Regions from separate parts of the Gluconobacter sp. GP1 genome, predicted to be linked through region 2. Evidence: predicted binding sites of a transcription regulator. Region 2 holds the regulator's gene; the other holds the start of a gene.
The links. The regulator HrcA, encoded in region 2, represses chaperone genes, less so after heat shock. The targets are predictions, from matches to a motif close to GTTNGCACTCNCNNNNNGNGAGTGCNAAC.
Positions count from the first base shown of each region.

Region 1 (11,071 bases), on a different contig from region 2:
TCGTTCCACCCGAACCCATGGAAGGCAGACGCTGCAGGTAGTCACCAATCGTGGTGGCACCCGTCTGCTCAATCTGCTTGCTGGTCACGATCTGGACCGGGTTGGCATTGGAGTTGTTCGACGTGCTGAGCGCCGAACCCGTTACCACAACGTTCTCGGATCGATTGGAATCGATGGAACGCAGGGCACGTGTATTGCTGACCGCAACAGGCGCAGCATACTGCGGAGCGGCAACCTGACGGGTTGCAGCAACCGGAGCTGTCGTTGCAGGCGTCGCAGCAGAACGCACCGGACTATGTGTCACAGTCTTGTGGCGCACATGTGAGGACGTGGTTTTAGCGTGATCGGTTGTTGCGGCCTGTGCCGCGCCTGACAGCGCACCCACACCCATAACCGACGCGCAAAGTAGCATATTGCGACGCGATACGATCATAATAAGACGAAATCCTTCTAAAGGCAGTGACGTCCTTTAGACATTTCATTGCGAAAGTGTCACCCCAACTTCCAGCGAGTACGATCGCTCCGTGATGGTTTTGTGACAAGCGTTGCATAAGGGTCACATATGTGTCGGACGCATATCAAAACAAGTCAAAAAAAAGCCGCCCCACCCTGAGGTGAGACGGCTCTTTTTGTAATTATTCGACATATTCCCCAGCTTTTTAAAACTGGGGAATCTGAAGCGTTGGATCAGAAATCCATGTCGCCCATGCCGCCCATGCCACCTGGAGCAGCCGGAGCCTTCTTCTCAGGGCGCTCGGCAACCATGGCTTCCGTCGTAATCAGCAGACCACCAACCGAAGCGGCATCCTGCAGAGCCGTACGAACAACCTTCGTCGGGTCGATAATGCCTGCGCCAACCAGGTCCTTGTACTCAGCGTTCTGAGCATCAAAGCCGAAGTTGTAGGTGTCGTTCTCGAGCACCTTGCCAGCGATCACGGCGCCGTCTTCACCAGCGTTCTCAGCGATCTGACGCAGCGGCGTCTGAAGCGCCTTGCGAACGATCTCGCCACCGATCCGCTGATCGTCGTTATCGAAGGTCAGACCCTTCAGAGCAACGGAAGCGCGGGCAAGAGCCGTACCACCACCCGGGACGATACCTTCTTCGACAGCTGCGCGGGTTGCGTGCAGAGCGTCGTCAACGCGATCCTTGCGCTCCTTCACCTCAACTTCACTGCTACCACCGACGCGGATGACGGCAACGCCACCAGCCAGCTTTGCAAGACGCTCCTGGAGCTTCTCACGATCGTAGTCAGAGGTTGTTTCTTCAACCTGAGCGCGGATCTGGTTGCAACGACCCTTGATGTCGTCGCTGTTGCCAGCGCCTTCAACGATCGTGGTGTTTTCCTTCTCGATGTGAACCTTCTTCGCGCGGCCCAGCATGTCGAGGGTAACGGATTCCAGCTTGATCCCGATGTCTTCGGAAATAACCTGGCCACCCGTCAGGATCGCGATGTCTTCCAGCATGGCCTTGCGACGGTCACCGAAGCCCGGAGCCTTGACGGCAGCGATCTTCAGGCCACCACGCAGCTTGTTCACGACCAGCGTAGCAAGTGCTTCGCCATCGACGTCTTCAGCGATGATCATCAGCGGACGGCCGGACTGCACAACGCTCTCGAGCAGCGGCAGCATTGGCTGAAGCGAAGACAGCTTCTTTTCATGGATCAGGATGTACGGCGCATCGAGATCAGCCGTCATCTTCTCCGGGTTCGTCACGAAGTACGGGGAGATGTAGCCGCGATCGAACTGCATGCCCTCGACAACGTCGAGTTCCGTGTGCAGGCCCTTGGCTTCTTCAACTGTGATGACGCCCTCGGAGCCGACCTTCTGCATGGCAGAGGAGATCATCTCACCGATTTCACGCTCACCGTTGGAAGAGATCGTACCGACCTGAGCGATTTCCTCCGGAGAAGTCATCTTCTTGCTGTTCTTCTTCAGCTCTTCAACAACGACGAGGACAGCCTTGTCGATGCCGCGCTTCAGGTCCATCGGGTTCATGCCAGCTGCAACAGCCTTGGCACCTTCGCGGATGATTGCCTGAGCAAGAACCGTGGACGTCGTCGTGCCGTCACCAGCCAGGTCGTTCGTACGGGACGCAACTTCGCGTACCATCTGAGCGCCCATGTTCTCGAACTTGTCAGCCAGTTCGATCTCCTTGGCGACAGACACACCGTCCTTGGTGATGCGCGGCGCGCCGAAGCTCTTGTCGAGAACAACATTACGACCCTTCGGGCCCAGCGTTACCTTGACGGCATTTGCAAGAATATCAACGCCACGCAGCATACGGTCGCGGGCGTCGGCACCAAACTTAACTTCCTTGGCAGCCATGTTCTTAATCTCCTGTTGAGGTTTTTAACGAGAGGAAACGGGGACGGCTTTTCAGCCGATCACACCCATGATGTCGCTCTCTTTCATGATCAGCAGTTCTTCACCGTTGATCTTCACCTCGGTGCCGGACCACTTGCCGAACAGCACCTTGTCGCCTGCCTTGACGTCGAGAGCCACGATCTGGCCCTGCTCGTTCCGGGCGCCTGGGCCTACGGAAACGATCTCTCCTTCGGTCGGCTTGTCCTTGGCGGTGTCAGGGATGATGATGCCGCCAGCGGTCTTTTCTTCACCGGTCAGGCGACGGACTACAACGCGGTCATGCAGGGGACGAAATGTCGTCATGGATCGCTCCATTTTAGGCCGTGCCCTTCTACAAAGCGACGCGGCCGGGTTACGCGCTCAATTACTGCAGCGCAGTTGGCACTCCCATATCGAGAGTGCCAAGAGAGGTAGTGCCGCCACCCGTTTTCGTCAAGAACCATCGCCCTCGGCAGAAAAAATTTTCTTTCCGTCCAACAGGGCCTCGGAACGTCTTTTCTCCAGCATATCCGCCATTTTCTGACCTTTCGTCCGGCCATAAAGACGACGATTGGTCTCAGCTTCCTTCGCATCCTCTACGGACTTGCGGCGTTTGCGTTCCCGACGGAGATTGATGACGTCGCTCATGGCATCTGCCTTTCCGGCGTTACAGAGACTGGACAGAAATCAATGGACCACAAGCATTCCCAAGAAAAGACCGAGGGCCACATGATCCGCCTCACGGCGGCAGACGGCCACGAATTCGAGGCATGGGAGACAGGCTCCCCCGAGTCCACACGCTCCATTGTCGTCGTGCAGGAAATTTTTGGCCTGACCGGGCACATCAGGGACGTCTGCTCTGATCTAGCTCAGCAGGGCTTCCATGTTCTCGCCCCTGCCCTCTTTGACCGCGTCAAACCCCATACGGTTCTGGCGTACAACGAGGCTGGCCTGAAGGAAGGGCTGGAATTTCGAAGTGGTATTTCGCCAGATCTGATCCAGCAGGATCTGGAAGCCTGCGCTCAAAAACTGAGACAGGATGATGGTCACCGCCCAGTCGGGATTATCGGCTTCTGCTGGGGCGGCCTCATCGCGTGGCTTGCGGCAACACGCACGCACCACTTTAATGCCGCCGTCGGATGGTATGGCGGCGGTATTGCCAACCATTGTGACACAGCGCCGCACTGCCCGACGCAGCTCCATTTCGGCGGAGAAGATGCGTCTATTCCGCCAGGTGACGTTCAGAAAATTCGCGCAAGCCGGCCGGAAGTCGAGGTCTTCCTTTACGATCAGGCTGGACATGGCTTCGGATGCCCAGAACGTTCCAGCTTCAATCAGGACGCCCGTGATCTGGCCTGGAGCCGGAGCGTCGCGTTTCTGAAGCATCACATCAAGCGTGCGTGAGGCCTGACATGGAAGGCATTGCAGGAAAAATTGTCCTCATCACAGGTGGCAGCAGCGGCCTCGGTGAAGCAACCGCGCGTTATCTCGCAGCACGAGGGGCTTACGTTGCTATCGCCGCTAGACGTCGGGACCGGCTGGACGAAATTGTCGCGGAACTCGAAGCACTTGGCCAGACTGCACGGGCCTACACACTGGATGTCACGAACCGCCAGAACGTTGCGGACGTTGTAAAAGCCGTTGAGCAGGACTTCGGACGTCTTGATGTCCTCGTGAACAATGCCGGGCTGATGGCGATTGCCCCCATGAAACGACTGATGGTCGACGAGTGGGACCGGATGATCGACATCAACATCAAAGGCGTTCTGTACGGCATTGCCGCAGCGCTGCCGATCTTTGAACGTCAGAAATCGGGACATGTCATTAACCTGTCCTCGGTTGCCGGGATCAAGGTCTTCGCTCCTGGAGGCAGCGTCTATTCAGGAACGAAGTTTGCCGTGCGGGCCATCAGTGATGGCCTCCGTCAAGAAGCTGGCAACGCGTTTCGCGTTACATCCATCGAGCCCGGCGCAGTGGAAAGCGAACTCAAAACGGGCAGTGGCGACAGTGAAAGTCGTCAGCATGTTGAAGCGTTCTACAAGATTGCAATTCCGGCGGAATCCGTGGCGAGGGCCATCGCTTTCGCCATCTCACAACCTGACGACGTGGACATCAACGAGATTGTCCTGCGCCCAACCCTTCAGGAGTTCTGATCATGAGCAACAACCCACTCGAAGCAGATCCAAAACGTGACGCAGCAATCCGCCGCGAGGCCAAGTTACTTTGGGAAGCCGATGGAAAGCCGGACGGCGGCCCTGAAGCCTATCTGGACAAAGCGACGGACCTGATTTCCATCAAGGGCGTTCCCGAGGGCACGCCTGTTGAGGATCTCCCACCGCCAGAGTTGGCAGATGTTCAGATCGAAGATCCCCGCTTACAGGAGAATCTTGGGGAATTCCCAGAGCGCAGCACGGACCAGGGCGATCACCGCCATTTTCCCGTCGCGGATCGAAAAGAAGAACGCGAACTGCTGGATGATCCCAGCACCGACGCCGGTCAGCCGGGCTACGCTCAAATCGACGAGAAGCAGGAAAGGCACTGATTGCCCTTCCCTTCTGCCGCCCGTTTTTACGCGGGCGGCAAGCCATTTCAGGCTTTGTTCAGAACGCGACCTGCGACGGCATCCAGCTTGGCGACAAGAGCCGGATCGCGCTTCTCGGGTGCGGTGATAATCGCAAAGTCGAGCGCACGCTCGGCGGAAAGGTCCAGAGGGCGCTTCTGACCCAGAACCGGGATCACAGCCTTCACGAGACGGCGGGCATTATCCGCATTCCCCTTCATGACCTTCACCACGCCTTCAACCGTCACGCTGTCATGCTCGGTGTGCCAGCAGTCATAATCCGTGACCATGGCTACCGTTGCGTAGGTCATCTCGGCTTCACGGGCGAGCTTGGCTTCCGGCATGTTGGTCATGCCAACAACCGAACAACCCCATGACCGATAGAGCTCGCTCTCGGCACGCGTCGAGAACTGCGGCCCTTCCATGACGATATAGGTTCCACCACGCGTCACCGGAATATCAAGCTTGCGGGACTCCGCTTCCAGCACATCCAGCAGACGAGCGGACACCGGGTCCGCCATGCCGACATGCGCCACACATCCCGTCTCAAAGAAGCTTTTCTCGCGCGCGAAACTGCGATCAATGAACTGATCGACAAGCACAAAACGGCCCGGCGGCAATTCTTCCTTTAAAGAGCCCACAGCTGAAAGAGACAGAATATCCGTCACGCCTGAGCGCTTGAGAGCATCAATATTTGCGCGGAAATTCAGACGTGAGGGCGGGATCGGATGACCACGACCATGACGGGGCAGGAAGACGCACTTGATGCCTTCAAACGTTCCGAAAAGGAGCTCGTCAGAGGTTTCGCCCCACGGCGTTTCAACCCGACGCCATTCCTTGTTTTCCAGACCGTCAATATCATAGAGGCCGGAGCCACCAATAACGCCGATAACCGGCTGAATTTCTGTTTCCGAAGACATGATTGTTCAGTCCGCCCCTGATGAACATGTTTGAGGACCGTTCAGGAACACGAGACGGAAGATTGGCGCAAGTCTCCGCTGATCCGTGTCCAAAAAAAATCACGCAGGCATTTACGAAGCGGCAAGATGCTCTCTGCCATCATCGCGCCACAGAGCGACAGCAGACATGCAGCCAGCCAACTGTTCGTCTTGAGCGCAATTTGCTAGGACACTCCGCGTAACAAGAATTCGTCCTTAGGATGGTAGGGGAGAGAAAAATGGACCAGATCAGCCCCGTTTTTGCTGAACTCGTTCGCCCGGATGTGCCTCATGACACTTTGAAGAGTGAGGCGAAGGCCTGGTTTGAATCTCTCCGGGACCGGATTTGCGCGTCTTACGAGAAACTTGAAGACGAAGCCGCCGAAGGCAATTCCCAGGTCTTGCGAGATCGCACGCAACCGGGACGCTTCGTTCGCACAGCCTGGGATCGCCCGGATGGCGGCGGCGGCGTGATGTCCGTGATGCGCGGTCGGGTCTTTGAGAAGGTTGGCGTGAACGTCTCTACCGTGTGGGGCGAATTTTCTCCCGAATTTCGCAAAAACATTCCCGGCGCATCCGAAGATCCACGCTTCTTCGCAACGGGCGTGTCCCTTGTCGCTCACCCCTGCAATCCGCATGTCAGCGCCGCGCATTTCAATACGCGCATGATTATTACGACCAAAGGCTGGTTCGGTGGCGGTGGCGATATTACGCCAATGTTCCCGGACAGTGCCGAAGCCCGCAGTGACGCCGACTACTTCCACAAGATGTTTGAAGCCGCCTGTAACAAGCACGATCCGGAGCACTATCCGCGCTTCAAGGAATGGTGTGACCGATACTTCCATCTGCATCACCGCGACGAGCCACGCGGCCTCGGCGGCATCTTTTACGATCAGTTCTCGACTGGAAGCCTTGAAGGTGACTTCGCCTTCACGAAAGACGTCGGCATGGCCTTCCATGACGCCTACCCCGCAGTTGTCAGACGCCGCATGTTTAATCCGTGGACGGACGCCGACCGCGACGCCCAGCTGATCCGCCGCGGACGTTATGTAGAATTCAATCTGCTTCACGATCGGGGAACGCTGTTTGGCCTGAAGACGGGCGGCAACACCGAATCGATCCTGATGAGCATGCCTCCAGAAGTTCGCTGGCCGTGATGCTTCGTTCCCCGACCCGCCGTGACTGCCTGAAAGGGCTGGCCGTGCTCGGTGCCGGAAGCGCCATGCCCTCTCTGCAGGCCCGTGCTGCGGACATGCCTGACGCACATCTGCTCCTTGGTGGAACACTGGCGTCCATCCAGGGGCAGTTCGGGGAACTTGCGGCTGGCGTTATCTCCCGCACGCTGGGACTAGACGCCCCCTTGGAGATCACACCCGATATCGGTCAGGACGGCGTACGCGCTGCCAATCTTTTTGACGCCAACAGCGCGCCGGACGGAAGCACGGCTCTCATTGCGCCGGGAAGCGTCCTGCTGGCCTCGCTAACCGGTGACTCTCGCGTCCACTATGATTTCGCACGGTGGATCCCCCTTCTGACGGCTCACACGACAACTGTCGTCATTGCGCGTGCAGAACTGCACAAAACGCTTCGAAGCCGCCTAAAGGGTTTTTTTCACGATCATCCGGTTCGACTGGCTGTTTCTCGCCCAACGGGAACAGAACTTGACGCCCTTCTTGGCCTGACGCTCCTTGGCCTGCGCCCTATTCCGGTGTCTGGGTTCAGTCGAACGGAAGACGCACTGGAAGCACTTGCTAACAATCAGGTCGATGCCGTTCAGTTACTTCCTTACACCTTGGATGTGCCGGTAGAGACCATTCTCGCCAAGCTGCCGCCCGGTACAGCGCCGCTCTATCATACAGGCGACCTGTCAGACACAGGGTCAGATACGATCCCGAATTTTCTGGAGGCCTATCAGGAGGCACGCCGCCGGCCGCCTGAAGGAGCGCTATACAGAGCCTGGCAAGCAGTCTCCGCTAGTACCTATACAGCTCTGACGGTGGCACTCCCGATGCTCACTCCACCAGATATGGTCAAGAGCTGGAAGCAGGCCTGCTGGGACGCAGCGGTAGATCCAACCGTTCGCCACTGGGCAGAAAAGCACCATTTCATGCTGGCGGCAGGCGACAATGCAGCGCCATTCCTGTCCCGGGCAACACCTGATATTGGCGCGATCCTTGCTCTGAGACGCTGGATTGCCATGAATACGCCGCGCTGGCGTATCGGACAGGAAACGCGGCCCCTCTGACCTTTTACCGGCGCTTTGTCCGCAACAAAATCCGGACGGAGCCATGGTTGGCAGCATGAGGGTGGACAACGGCCAGCACCATGGGCCGGATGTCCGCTCTTTGGAGCCAGAGCGGCAGTTCCCGACGGATCAGTCCGCTCGTGGCACCACTTCCCAGCCCTGTCACGACTTCAACGCACCGCCAGTTGCGTGCTTTGGCGCGATGCATGAAGTCGAGCAGGCGCTCAAAAGCGTCCTGCACAATATATCCATGCAGATCCAGCTTCGCATCGACCTTGAGCTCCCCGCGGGAGAGGCGCTTCCAGCTCGTATCATCCAGACCAGGTGAGCGAACACCGACCCGCAGATCCTGCGGTCTGGGTCGACGAAGAACTGGACGCGCCAAAAGAGCGCGGAATGACAGGTCCTGTTCAGCAGGTGGGGGCGGAACAAGCGGAACCCGAGCGGGCTTTACCGCTTCGACTTTTGGCGTGGGTGGCGGAACGGGTTTGGATTTGGGTCTGGAAGGGTGTAGCGGCACGATGTCGCGCACGACCATGCGCCACAGGCTTTCCTCCTCCTCTTTCAGAACCCGCTTTGCCACCAAAGACCCCACCTGACCTGATTCAGTCTTGCATCCCGCAAATAACCTGCACTGCGTGTAACTGTTTCCATGCCGATCGAACAATGGAAAAGACGTAATTTCAGGCCTCTTGCAATTTTGGCGTCAGGCTCTTCTTCAGAACGTTCAGTCCTACAACTCTATGACTGGCCACGATGGCACTGCTCCCTCACAGAGATCCGAACATTTCTGGCGCACGATCAATTCGGGAAGAGACCATTTTTTTTGTCCGAGCTGCGCCTTGTAGAACCGTCGGCAGCGTTCCCAAGTCTTCTCGTATAGGAGACAGACCGTGAGCAAATTGACCAAAGAAGAGCGAGACAGCCTACCCGACGATGACTTCGGCCTTCCGGAAAAAAGGGCCTACCCCGTCGACACAAAGGCCCGGGCCCGAAATGCGAAAGCGCGTGCAACGCAGGAGCTTGAACGCGGTCTTCTGACGCCGGAGGAGAGAAATGAAATTGATCAGGCGGCAGATCGCAAATTACAGGAAGAATAATCCAGAATCAGAAACGGCCCCGAATTTCTTCGAAGCCGCTCTCTGACGTCATTGGAACATTCAGTTGGCTTGCGCGCCCCGAAGCGGAGCATCTGCCGGAACATCCTTGAGCGGAATGCCCTGATACTTTCCTGTCAGAGTTTTCAGGAAGGCCACAATGTCCGTAACATCCTGCTCTGTGATGTCATGATCGGGCGTCTCATAACGGGCCATGGCACGAACCGCAGCGTCCAGCGTCTTTGCTGATCCGTCATGGAACCACGGGCCTGTCAGCTCAACGTTCCGCAGGTTGGGGACCTTGAAGCGCTCACGATCCGACGGATTGTTCGTGAAGGCAAAGCGACCATCATCCACAGCCGTCAGCTTGGTGTGACGGTCCTCGAAATACGGTCCTTCCAGACCTAGAATTTCGTAAGCGTCTCCACCGACCGCAACACCGCTATGGCAGCCCGAGCAGCCAATTGCCTTGAAGCGTTCATAGCCACGCTTTTCCTGAGCCGTAATCGCGTCTGCCTTGCCCTTCAGGTACAGGTCAAAGCGGCTGTCTGGAGTGATCAGTGTTTTTTCATATTCGGCGATCGCGTCCGTCACCGTGTTCTTGGTGATATCGTCCGAACCATAGATGGCCGTGAACTGATCAGCATATCCAGGCTCAGCACGCACACGATCGGCAACGGATGCCCAGTCATGGGATCCCATTTCCAGCGGGTTCATCACCGGGCCTGCAGCCTGCTCAGCCAGATCCTTGGCACGACCGTTCCAGAACTGACCGATATTGAAGACGGAATTGTAAACCGTCGGTACGTTAATCGGGCCGGTCTGACCATTAATGCCGGTCGCCGTGGTCTGATTATCCACACCGCCCTTGTTCAGGCCATGGCAGCTCGCACAATTAAGCTGGCCATTGCCTGAAAGCTGCTTGTCGAAGAACAGGGTCCGGCCCAGTTCAGCCTTTTTCCAGTCTACAGCAATTGTTTCCGGGATCGGCTGAAGGACTTCGCCACGGAATTCTGGGGCCACGTCAGAGCTGGCATAATAGCGCTCACGCTGATCACGTACCCACTTCAGAATGTCCGCACGCTGTTTCTCGTCCAGATGAGCATGGGGATGCATCGTCAGGTAAGCCGCAGGCGGCATACGGTTCTGAACAATCACTTCCTCAATACGGGAAAGCTGTTCGACCGATGGGGGCTTGCCCTGCTGGAACGCTTCAATGATCGGCGCAAACTCAAAATGACGCTGCCCCTGCTCCAGATCACGGCTCATAATCTGATTGGCAAGCGGGAGTTTGAAGTAAAATGGCAGATCGGCGTTGCGCGTGTGGCAGTAGTCACAACGGACTTCCTGAAACGCTGCAAACGCTGTCATGGCGATAGGGTCATGCCGTGTGGGGCTGCTCGCGGGAAGCTGCGGCGCACCAGCATGATCGAAATGCTCAAGATAGGTGACTGTTCCACCCCAGGCGACAACGCCCAGTGCCACCAGACCGGCAATTCCTTTGGTAATTGTGCTGCGACGCACCGCAAATCTCCTCACTGTCACGAGAATGTGAGGTTTGGAGATTGTAACACAAGAAGTCAAAACGATTGATCCTGTCAGACCTACAGGTCTGACCGATCATTCGTCTTCCCAGTCTTCCTCCCGGGTCCCAATCGCAGCCCTGAGGCGCTTACGGGCAATGTTGACGTAACGTGTGTCCTTTTCCACGCCAATGCCGGACAACCCCTTGCGTTCCGCCGCAATCAGGCTGGTCCCCACTCCCATGAACGGGTCCAGCAGGACCCCGCCTGGCTTGGCGCCATGCAACCGCAGACAGGCTTCCGGCAACGCGATTGGAAACGTCCCCGGATGGCTGAATTTTTCTTTTCGGCTTCGCACGGTCTCA
Region 1 is NZ_JASGXC010000002.1:530,208-541,278, reverse strand. It holds gene R5H23_RS07085 (TonB-dependent receptor domain-containing protein) at 1-433, opposite strand, end outside; gene groL (chaperonin GroEL) at 688-2,325, opposite strand; gene groES (co-chaperone GroES) at 2,377-2,667, opposite strand; gene R5H23_RS07070 (DUF4169 family protein) at 2,797-2,991, opposite strand; gene R5H23_RS07065 (dienelactone hydrolase family protein) at 3,073-3,747, shown strand; gene R5H23_RS07060 (SDR family oxidoreductase) at 3,756-4,496, shown strand; gene R5H23_RS07055 (DUF2934 domain-containing protein) at 4,499-4,885, shown strand; gene R5H23_RS07050 (S-methyl-5'-thioadenosine phosphorylase) at 4,933-5,823, opposite strand; gene hemF (oxygen-dependent coproporphyrinogen oxidase) at 6,081-6,998, shown strand; gene R5H23_RS07040 (hypothetical protein) at 6,998-8,086, shown strand; gene R5H23_RS07035 (Smr/MutS family protein) at 8,091-8,669, opposite strand; gene R5H23_RS07030 (hypothetical protein) at 8,980-9,186, shown strand; gene R5H23_RS07025 (cytochrome-c peroxidase) at 9,247-10,707, opposite strand; gene R5H23_RS07020 (site-specific DNA-methyltransferase) at 10,804-11,071, opposite strand, start outside.
Region 1: the regulator HrcA is predicted to act here: its motif matches at 2,742-2,770, upstream of groES (co-chaperone GroES).

Region 2 (11,071 bases):
GTGCTCACCTGGAGCTCGAAAATGTTCTGGGTAAGGAAACGGGCATGCTGTCTGTGGAGGTCTGTTCAAAAGGGCCCTATCACCTGGAACAGGAGAGTCCGCAGCTCTCCTGTTCGCCCAACGTAGAGTTCAGCCTTCCACACATTCAGTAAGGAAAAGGGTGAGCGCGCGGCCACGGTGACTGATCGCGTTTTTCTCGTGCTCGCCCATTTCTGCGAAGGTCCGGCTTTCGCCTTCTGGTGCAAACATCGGGTCATAGCCGTGACCATGATCCCCACGGGGAGGCCAGACTGTCTGGCCATGGCATTCCCCAACCACGGAATGTGTTTCGCCGTCTGGCCATGCCAGGCAGAGCGCCGCCACAAATGATGCTGCGTGGTTTGACGTTTCACCCATTTCGCGATGCACGCGCTCCATGGCAACGGTCATGTCTTTTGCAGGGCCGCCCCATCGTGCCGAATAAACGCCGGGCTGGCCGCCAAGTGCCGAGACACAAAAGCCGGAATCATCCGCCAGGGCCGGCAAACCAGATGCACGGGCCGCCGCCAGAGCCTTGATTTCAGCATTGCCCGTAAATGTGTCTGCCGTTTCGTCCGGTTCTGGCAGATTTAGCTCTCCTGCAGACACAACAGTGATGCCGCTTTCTGCAAGCAGGCTGGAGAATTCACGCAGTTTTCCGGCATTGTGGCTTGCCAGAACAATTTTTGACCCACGGGAAAGGCGGCGCATTACAATGTCTCCAGTGCGGAAGTCTGAGCTTTAAAGAGGGGGGCTGTGCCCAGCTTGGCCAGACGCAGCAGTTCAAAAAACTCAGTTTCCTGAAAGGGGGACGTTTCCGCCGTCCCCTGAATTTCGACGATGCCACCCTCTACGGTAAGAACAAAGTTTGTGTCGGCCTGCGCTGCACTGTCCTCAACGTAATCCAGGTCCAGCACGGCGCCAGCAGAGGTCAGGCCGCAGGAAACTGCCGCAATTTGTGCTGTCATGACTGAGGACAGATTGGCTTTTTTCAGAGCCATGGAGAGAGCAACCCAAGCGCCGGTAATGGAAGCGCAGCGTGTCCCGCCATCAGCGTTCAGGACATCACAGTCCAGCGTGATGGTCCGTTCTCCCAGCTTCTTCAGACTTACACAGGCCCGCAGGGATCTTGCAATCAGGCGCTGGATTTCCTGCGTCCGGCCAGACTGCTTGCCCTTAGAGGCTTCACGGTTGCCACGCTGATGGGTTGCGCGCGGAAGCATGCCATACTCGGCCGTAATCCAGCCCTGACCCTTGTTGCGCAAAAATGGCGGGACACGATTTTCGAGAGACGCCGTGCACAGAACTTCCGTTCCACCCACCCGGATAAGTGCTGAACCTTCCGCATGTCGGGCAAAGCCTGTTTCAATGGAAATGGCGCGACCTTCGTCACAGGCGCGTCCGGATGGGCGCTTTGTCATGCGAAAAAATCCTCTCTCAGAACCGAGCCCTGCCTCTACCGCGTTTGACGAGAAGCCTTCCAGCCCCGACATACAGTTTTACCATGATCAGACCTGACCCTTCCTTCTTCCGCATGCCGAACTCCTTTGCTTCCGGATTGGGAGAACGGGAAGCTGCGATCCTGCGGGAAATCGTTGAGGAATACGTTGAAACAGGGGAGCCAATCGGCAGTCGCACTCTGGCGCAGCGATTGAATCTGTCTCTGTCTCCCGCGACGATCCGCAACGTCATGGCAGATCTTGGCCGGGCCGGGCTGTTATTCAGCCCTCATGTGTCCGCAGGGCGTCTGCCGACCGAGAAGGGCGTTAAACTCTTCGTGGAAGGTCTTCTTCAATTCGGTGCCCTGACTGACGAAGATCGGGCCAGTATTGACAGCCGGCTGGAAATTCATGGCCGGTCCTATCAGGAGACCCTGGCGGAAGCATCGTCCATGCTGTCGGGTCTGTCATCCGCAGCAGGTCTGGTGCTGGCCCCTAAATCTGACGCGACGCTCAAACATATTGAGTTTGTTGCGCTCGGTCCGGGACGTGTTCTCGTGGTGCTGGTCAGTTCAGACGGCCAGGTGGAAAATCGCATCATCGAAACCCCGGCAGGACTGCCGCATTCTGCCCTTGTCGAGGCTGGAAACTATCTTAACGCCCACCTGGGGGATCTGACGCTTGGCACTCTGAAGGAGCGTGTCAGCAAGGAAATGGACGTCAACCGCCATGAACTTGATGCTCTGACCGCCAGCGTCATCGAAAGTGGTCTGGCCACGTGGGACGCTGATGGCGGAACGCTGTTCGTTCGGGGGCAGGGCAAGCTGCTGGCGGATATCACCGAGATCGAACGACTCACCACGATCCGTATGCTGTTCGATCACCTCGAAACGCAGGAGACCATGCTTCAGCTCCTGCAACTGGCAGACGCTTCGGAAGGTGTGCGAATCTATATCGGCAGTGAGAGCGGAATGTTTGGAATGTCGGGCGTGTCCATGATCGTCGCTCCAGCCCGCAATGAGGCTCAGAAAATCGTGGGCGCCATTGGTGTCATCGGGCCAACGCGCTTGAATTACGGGCGAATTGTACCCGTCGTGGATTACACGGCCCGGATGGTCGGGCGCCTGCTGGGATAGTGACTGCAACCCTTCCGCCGTTGCGCTGTTGAATCCTGCGTCCATCGGAAAGGAAAGAGTCCATGGCTACGATTGACGCAAAGAAATCCGGTACGTTTCTCATTGGTGGTGATCTCAAGGTCCACCGCCTCGGGTTTGGCGCGATGCGCATTACCGGCAAGGGCATCTGGGATGAACCTCCAGACCACGAAGAAGTGGTTCAGACCCTTGAAAGCCTCCCGAAGTTCGGGGTGGATTTTATTGATACAGCGGATTCCTACGGTCCGTTCGTTTCGGAAAATCTGATCCGTGAAGTGCTTTACCCTTACAAAAAGATGGTCATTGCGACGAAGGGCGGCCTGACACGGCATGGTCCAGACATCTGGAAGCCAGTCGGAAACCCGGACTATCTGAGGCAGTGCGTGTTGATGTCCATGCGACGGCTGGGCGTGGAGCACATTGATCTCTGGCAGCTGCATCGGATTGGACCAGACTGCCCGGCAGAGAAGCAGTTCGAGGCAATTGCGAAGTTCCGCGAAGAAGGGCTGATCCGCCACGTGGGTCTGTCGGAAGTAAGCGTAAAAGACATCAAGCTCGCGCAGAAATACTTCCCGGTCTCAACGGTTCAGAACCGCTTCAATCTTGTGGACCGTAAGTCCGAAGATGTTCTGGATTTCTGTACCAAGGAAAACATCGGCTTCATTCCCTGGGCGCCTCTGGCTGCCGGAGAACTGGCCAAGCCCGGTACGGACATGGACAAGATCGCGCATCGGCATCATGCAGATGCAGGGCAGATTGCTCTGGCGTGGCTTCTGAAAAGATCACCGGTCATGTTGCCCATTCCGGGTACCGGAAGCAGAGCTCATCTGGCCTCTAATGTTCGGGCAGCATCCCTGAATCTCAACGATGAAGAGTTTGCTACTCTGAATCGGCAGGGTGAAGAGGTGTGGAAGAAATCCGCCGCCGGATCATAACGATCACGAGCCGCCGTAAACTGTCACAAAATGACCCTTTTCAGTGGGGGCGACGAACGGCTCGTTTCAGTGCTATGCAGTTTGTATGACGCGCCGTTCCATTCGCTCCCGTAATCCGCAGGACCCCAGGGCCAGTGTGCCCCGCGGGCCCCGTTTCCGCCGTTTCCGTCAGTCTCTTGCCATCGTCGCCGGTGTCGGGCTGGTCGGTGTTGCGGGTGCGGGTATCTTGGGTTGGACCACCTACGCCAAACTCGTGGCTGATCTGCCAAGTGTGGACAGCCTGAGAGCCTATCAGCCCCCGACCGTCAGTCGCATCTATGCGTCTGATGATCGTCTGATGGCTCAGCTTGCCAATGAGCGGCGTATTTTCGTTCCGCTGGAAGCGATTCCGGATCGGGTAAAGCGCGCCTTCCTCGCAACGGAAGATCACAATTTCTACACCCATGGTGGTGTGGATGTGATGGCCATTGCCCGTGCAGGCGTAACGGACGTTTTCGCCCGCCATGGGCGCCGTGCTGTCGGTGCGTCCACCATTACGCAGCAGGTTGCGCGTGGGATGCTGCTTAACAGCAATGCCCGCACACTTGATCGTAAAATCAAGGAAGCCCTGCTTGCCGTAAAAATGGAGCAGGTGCTGTCCAAAGACAAGATTCTTGAGATCTATCTGAACTGGGCGGATCTGGGGAACGGCTCTTTTGGTGTCGCCGCCGCGGCCCAGACTTATTTCAACAAGCCTCTCGACCAGCTGAATGATGCAGAAGCCGCGTCACTGGCGGCCCTTCCGAAGTCCCCGACACACTACAATCCGTTCCTTCATCCTGACGCAGCCTTGATGCGCCGAAATCTTGTTCTGGATCTGATGGCTGATAACGGCGTCATTTCCCGCGAGCAGGCTCAGGAAGACAAGAAGGAGCCACTGGTCCCGCAGAAGAAGCAGCGGTTTGGACCTTTGCCGGATTCAGAATGGTTCGGGGCCGAGGTCCGGCGTCAGCTCATCAGCTTGTATGGTCAGGATCGCGCTCTTCAAGGCGGCCTTGAAGTTCATACCAGTCTGGATCAGCCCCTTCAGGTATCAGCGACGAAGCTGCTGCATGAAGGTCTGATGGATTACGATCGGAGCCGTGGCGGTTGGCGTGGCCCGGTCATTCATCTTGATGGCATTGACGCAGAAGGCTGGGAAGAAAGTCTCGATAAGGTCTCCGGTCCAGCCGGAATGCTAAGGGAGTGGCGTCTGGGCGTCATTCTTCCCGGCGGAACTCATGTCGGCTGGAATGAGGAAGGCCAAGCGAAGACTGGTCCTCTTCTGGCAACAGACATCGCATGGGCACGTCGGATGCACCCGCTTCGTGCTGGGGATGTCATCATGATTGAACCGCAGGAAAGTGGCTCCGTTGCCCTGCGTCAGATTCCGCAGGTTGAAGGCGCTGTCGTGACGATGGACGTCCATACAGGCCGTGTTCTGGCGATGGTTGGTGGATGGTCGTTCCACGAGAGTCAGTTCAACCGCGCAACGCAGGCGCTGCGTCAGCCGGGCTCTTCCTTCAAGCCGTTTGTGTATCTGGCGGCCATGGAGCAGGGTATTTCTCCGTCCGAGAAGTTTGATGACTCCCCTGTCTCATATGGCGACTGGCATCCCAAGAACTACGAACACGACAATTGGGGCCCGACCACTCTACACGATGCCCTGCGTGAAAGCCGGAACCTCGTGACAATCCGGGTGGCTGCCCATCTGGGCATGAAGGCCGTTGCAGATACTGCCATCAAGGCGGGGCTGGTGGATGAAATGCCGCATGTGTTGCCTGCTGCTCTTGGTGCCGTCGAGACAACGGTCCTCAAGGAAACAGCAGCCTACGCAACCATTGCAAACGGCGGTCATGTAGTGTCGCCGACTCTGGTGGATGACGTTCAGGATCGTCTGGGCAATATCATCTGGCGTGCGCCAGGTCTGGCGTTGGGAACAACGTTGCAGGCTCCCCCAGCTCCACCGGCGGCCGATCCTTCATCCCCCACGATTGCTCCAGTCACGCCTGAAGTTGGTGCAACGCCTACGCCGCCAGCAGCTCCCGTTGCCGGGAGCATTTCGGTTCCCTCCATTACAGACAGCCGTCCCGTGCTCGCCAGCGAAGCCAGCTCCTATCAGATCGTGGCCATGCTGAAAGACGTCATTGCGAACGGAACAGGTCGCATGGCAGGGGCTGGGATCGACCGTCCCATCGCGGGGAAGACCGGCACCAGTCAGGATTTCCATGATGCTTGGTTTGCTGGCTTTTCGCCGGATATCGTCACGATCGTCTGGGTCGGTTTCGATACGCCACAAACGCTCGGGCGGAACGCTGATGGTGCCCGCATTGCTGGTCCGATCTGGAACAAGATCATGAAGGTGGCGCTCGCCAACCGGCCGAAGCTGGATTTCCGTGTTCCGGCCGATATCACGCTGGCGTCCTACAACACCGGCCGTATCACTGCGACTGACGGCTTCAAGGCTGATCAGGTTCCGGGTGCGTCGGTGGCTCTGCATGGCTTCGGTGCTGGTACGGAAGCCCTGACAGCGGCAGATACCGGGGCGGATGCCGTTATTTCGGATTCCGAGAGCGATATGACAGACACCAGCGCGCCGAGTGTTGGGTCTTCCCCGAATGCCAAGCCTCAGGCCCAGAAACCTGCGGCATCGGATGGTGACATTGGTGTAGGCGGCCTGTACTGAGGGCAGCCAAACCACCTTTATATAAGTGGAGTATTTATAATGTCGGCTGAGACCGAAGCCCTCTCCGAACAGATCAAGCAGTCGGTGGCACTGCTGAGGAGGCATCTTTAACTGGGATGTCGCCACAACACGCCTCGCGGAACTGAACCACCGCGCGGAAGACCCAGACCTTTGGAATGATTCTGACGCTGCCCAGAAGCTGATGCGCGAGCGAACCATGCTCGCCAATCAGATTGAGGGCGTTGAACAGATCGAACAGGACGTTGAAGGCACGCTGGAACTTGTCGAGCTCGCAGAAATGGAGAACGACACGGACCTGGTGCAAGAAGCCATCGCGACGTTGCGTGGGCTGGCAGCCGACGTGCACAAGCGGGAAATCGAAAGCCTGTTGTCGGGCGAAGCAGACAGCAATGACTGCTACGTTGAAGTGAATGCCGGTGCAGGTGGAACGGAAGCCCAGGATTGGGCCGAGATGATCCTGCGCATGTACACCCGTTGGGCAGAACAGCACGGCTACAAGGTGACCTTCATTGAAAGCAGTGAAGGTGAGCAGGCGGGCATCAAGTCTGCCACCATCCAGATCAGTGGCCTCAACGCTTATGGCTGGATGAAAACGGAAGCTGGCGTGCATCGTCTCGTCCGCATCTCGCCCTTCGATGCTGCTGCCCGTCGTCAAACGTCCTTCGCGTCTGTCTGGGTGTATCCGGTGGTCGATGATTCCATTGAAGTGGAGATCAACGATTCGGATCTGCGTGTGGATACCTTCCGTGCTTCAGGCGCAGGCGGTCAGCATGTTAACAAGACCGATTCGGCCATTCGTATTACCCATATCCCGACAGGCATCGTTGTTGCTTGTCAGACGGACCGGTCACAGCACCGGAACCGCGCCAAAGCGATGGAAATGCTGAAGGCCCGGATGTACGAAGCGGAACTGCAGAAGCGTGAAGCTGCTGCTGCCCAGACGGAAGCTGCCAAGACGGATATCGGGTGGGGTCATCAGATCCGCTCTTACGTCCTGGCACCCTATCAGTTGGTCAAGGATCTGCGGACAGGCGTGGAAAAGGGAAATCCGGACGCTGTTCTGGACGGCGCCCTGGACGATTTCATGTCGGCTTCTCTGGCGCAGCGCGTTGGGGCAACACGATCGGAAGCCAGCGCCTCTGCTCAGTAAGAGTACTCTGGCGCATTAAAACGAAACTGGAAGGCCGGGGCGGCGTAATTAATACGCTGTCCCGGCCTTCTTGTTATAATTCTGTTACAGTTTTTGGAAATTTGATTTTCTGAAGGCAGAAAAAAAGCGGAAAAGTGTACTTTTTCGCCCGCTCTCCTGCGAATATTGGCGCCAGACGATCGAAAGATGAGAATTTTTCGTTTCGGGACAGGCAATAATCAGCTTGACACCATGGCCCGAAGGCTGCCCAATCAGCATATCGGGTATGTTCTCACGACATGAGACGAATCACACGTCCGTGAGGTGAGGGAACTCGATGCAAACACAAGGTCGAGATCTCGCACCGTACAGGTGTGGATCCATTGTCGGTGTCAGTGAGGGGTAAGAAGGTTTCGACATGAAGAGCTACGCCGCACAGCAGCGCAAGCCGACGGACTATATTGTCGCGATCGTCGTGGCCGTGCTGGCTATGGGCGCGGTAATCTATGCGCTCATGAGCGGTGCTGTGGGCAAACTCGTCCACGAAAAGCCGCCCATCAAGACGGAAGTGATCAAGGAGCAGCCTAAGCCGCCTCCGCCACCACCACCTCCGCCGCCGCCGCAGATGGAACAGCCGCCGCCGCCGTATATTCCGCCGCCGAAGATCAGTGTTCCGCCGCCACCCAAGGCGATCCAGCGGGTCACACACGCCAAGCCACCGCATCCGGTTCCGCCGAGCCCGACGCCTGCACCTGAGCCTGTTCCGGCTCCTCCGCAGGGTCCGCCAGCTCCGGCAGTGCCTGATCACACGGCTGGCGCGTCTCCGATCAACGGCGCCAAGCCGGAGTATCCGGAGGAAGCCCAGGAAGAGAACCGTGAAGGTAAAGTTACGGCTTCCTGCGACATTCTTCCGAACGGTCACACGGCAAACTGCGCGATTGTCAGCTCCACCGGTGGTCACGAGTTTGTGGAAAGTGCGCTCGACTTCCTTCGTCGAGCCCGGTACCAGCCCGCCGTCGTTAACGGCGCTCCGGTTACCGAGCATCACCACATTCTGCACGTTGACTTCACGATGGGCGACTAAGTGTCCGTCAGCCAGTAGTCCAATAAGATTGCCTCTTCGGATCAGGTGGTTCGGAGAGGTTCAGGAAAAGGGCCGGTCCCCATATGGCCGGCACCCCAGACAGCTCCTAAAACGGGCATCTCTAACGAGGATATGGAGTTCATGACCAGACTGTTCCGCCTTCCTGCTCTTGACGTTCCGACGAAGGCGCGCGCCGTCCGGGCCAGCGCCATGGCTCTGACGCTGGCCCTGGCTTCGGGTGCAATCGCACCGGCCGTCGCTTTCGCTCAGCCTGCACCGGCTGATCAGAGTGCTCCGGCTGCCGCTCCGGCCGACCCGTCGGCAGTGCCGCCGGCTCCGTCCTCGGACCCGTCTGCTGCACCTGCCGCTTCTGCACCGAATGATGCTGGCGCTCCGGCACCTGCCGCCGGTGATGCAGCTGCTCCTGCTGACCAGACGCCTGCTGCTGCTGCCACCCCTGGTGAAAGCGCAACAGCCGCTCCTGAAGCTCCGGCTCCGCAGGGTAACCCGTACGGTCTTGGCGCTCTGTGGGCCAATGGTGACGTGATCGCTCGTGGCGTTCTGATCATCATGGTTATCATGTCCGCTGGTACCTGGATCATCATGGTCATGAAGTTCCTGGAGCAGGGCCGTGTGTTCGCTGCTTCCAAGGAAGCTTCCCGTGAATTCTGGACGAAGCCGTCCGTTCAGGCTGGCGCTGCGTCCCTGAAGGCTTCTTCTCCGTTCCGTTACATCGCTGAAACCGGTATCGTTGCTGCAGAGCACCACGAAGGTTCCATGCGTGACGCGATCGACCTGCACTCCTGGACGGAAATGTCCATCGGCCGCTCCGTTGACACCATCAACACGCGTCTTCAGGGCGGCCTTGCGTTCCTCGGTACGGTGGGTTCCACTTCTCCGTTCGTCGGTCTGTTCGGTACGGTTTGGGGTATTTACCACGCTCTGACCGCCATCGGCATCGCAGGTCAGGCATCCATCGACAAGGTTGCTGGTCCGGTGGGTGAATCCCTCATCATGACGGCAATTGGTCTTGCAACCGCTGTTCCGGCCGTTCTGGGTTACAACCTGCTCGTTCGCCGTAACAAGGGCGCTATGGATCGCGTTCGTAACTTCGCTGCAGACGTCCAGTCTGTCCTGATCGGTGGCTTCCGTCACGGCGTGTCTCCGGAAGACGGCGGCATGTCAGCTCCGACCACCATCACCACCAGCCAGCGGGTCTGATACTATGGGAATGAACGTCGGAGGAGGCGGCGGTGACGACGAGGTGGTGTCGGCAATCAACACCACCCCCCTCGTCGACGTCATGCTGGTGCTGCTGATCATCTTTTTGATCACCATCCCAGTCGCCACGCATACTGTGAAGCTGAAGCTGCCGGTTGATGCAAATCAGCCGACCCAGACTAAGCCAAACAATGTTGTTCTGGCAGTGACTGCGAATGGCCAGGTTTTCTGGAACACCACCCTGGTCCCTACGCATCAGGATCTGCTGAACCGCCTCGTAGAGGTAGCCAAGCAGAAGCCTCAGCCACAGGTCCAGATCCGTGGTGACGGTGCTGCCAAGTATCTGGCAGTTGGCCAGGTGGTCGCTACAGCTCAGGAAGCTGGTATCGCTCACGTGGACTTCATCACCGAGCAGCCCCACACGAACTGAAGGTCTGCCGGGCCGTTATAGAAAAACGGTCCGGCAACCTCTTTCAAGTCACCCTTTTGGAGAACCGCCGTCATGGGCATGAGCGTCGGATCGGACAGCACGCACGAAGACGAAGGTATCGTCGATATCAACACCACGCCGTTGATCGACGTGATGCTGGTGCTGCTGATCATGCTGATCATCACCATCCCGCTGCAGACACATTCGGTGGCGATCGATCTGCCTCAGGGCAATCCTCCGCCGTCTACCGAACAGCCCAAGCTGGTGACTGTTAGCATCAACTACGACAACAGCATTTCGTGGAACAGCGAGCCGGTCAGCTCGGAAGCAGCACTCCAGGCCCATTTCCAGGCCGCTGCTGCTGAAGGGGATCAGCCTGAAGTCCACATTCATCCTGACCGTCTTGCCGATTATAAAACGGTTGCCCACGTCATGGCTGACGCTCAGCGTCTCGGCGTGACCAAGCTGGGTATCGTCGGTCTGGATCAGTTCATGGAAGGACAGTAATTCGTGTCTTTGTCCCTTAACCGCCGTCTGAGCGCCCGCTCCCTTCTGCTGGCTGGCGCTATTGGTGCAGCTCTTGTTGCTGGGCCCGCTGCCCATGCTGATGATGTGCTGGGCCAAGCTGTCGGCAAGGATCTTCAGCAGGCGCAGAGTGCTCTTGCCGCGAAGAGCTATGAAAAAGCCATGGCTGCGGTTGATGCCGCAGATGCGGTCAAGGGCAAGACGGATTACGAATCCTATACCATTGCCCAGATGCGTGCAGCGGTTGCCGCTCAGTCCGGTAACGTGGCTGCGGCAACTAAGGCGTATGATGTGCTTATCAACAGCTCTCGCACGCCGAAGGCTGCCAAGGGTCAAATGTTGATGGCTCAGGCCACCATGGCTTATGGCGCCAAAAACTATGCGGCTGCCATTCCGCCGACCGAGCGCTAT
Region 2 is NZ_JASGXC010000006.1:38,398-49,468, reverse strand. It holds gene R5H23_RS13455 (hypothetical protein) at 1-152, shown strand, start outside; gene rdgB (RdgB/HAM1 family non-canonical purine NTP pyrophosphatase) at 130-729, opposite strand; gene rph (ribonuclease PH) at 729-1,439, opposite strand; gene hrcA (heat-inducible transcriptional repressor HrcA) at 1,523-2,593, shown strand; gene R5H23_RS13435 (aldo/keto reductase) at 2,656-3,546, shown strand; gene R5H23_RS13430 (PBP1A family penicillin-binding protein) at 3,632-6,250, shown strand; one part of gene prfB (peptide chain release factor 2) at 6,290-6,358, shown strand; one part of gene prfB (peptide chain release factor 2) at 6,360-7,421, shown strand; gene R5H23_RS13420 (energy transducer TonB) at 7,819-8,484, shown strand; gene R5H23_RS13415 (MotA/TolQ/ExbB proton channel family protein) at 8,626-9,705, shown strand; gene R5H23_RS13410 (biopolymer transporter ExbD) at 9,710-10,135, shown strand; gene R5H23_RS13405 (biopolymer transporter ExbD) at 10,208-10,642, shown strand; gene R5H23_RS13400 (hypothetical protein) at 10,646-11,071, shown strand, end outside.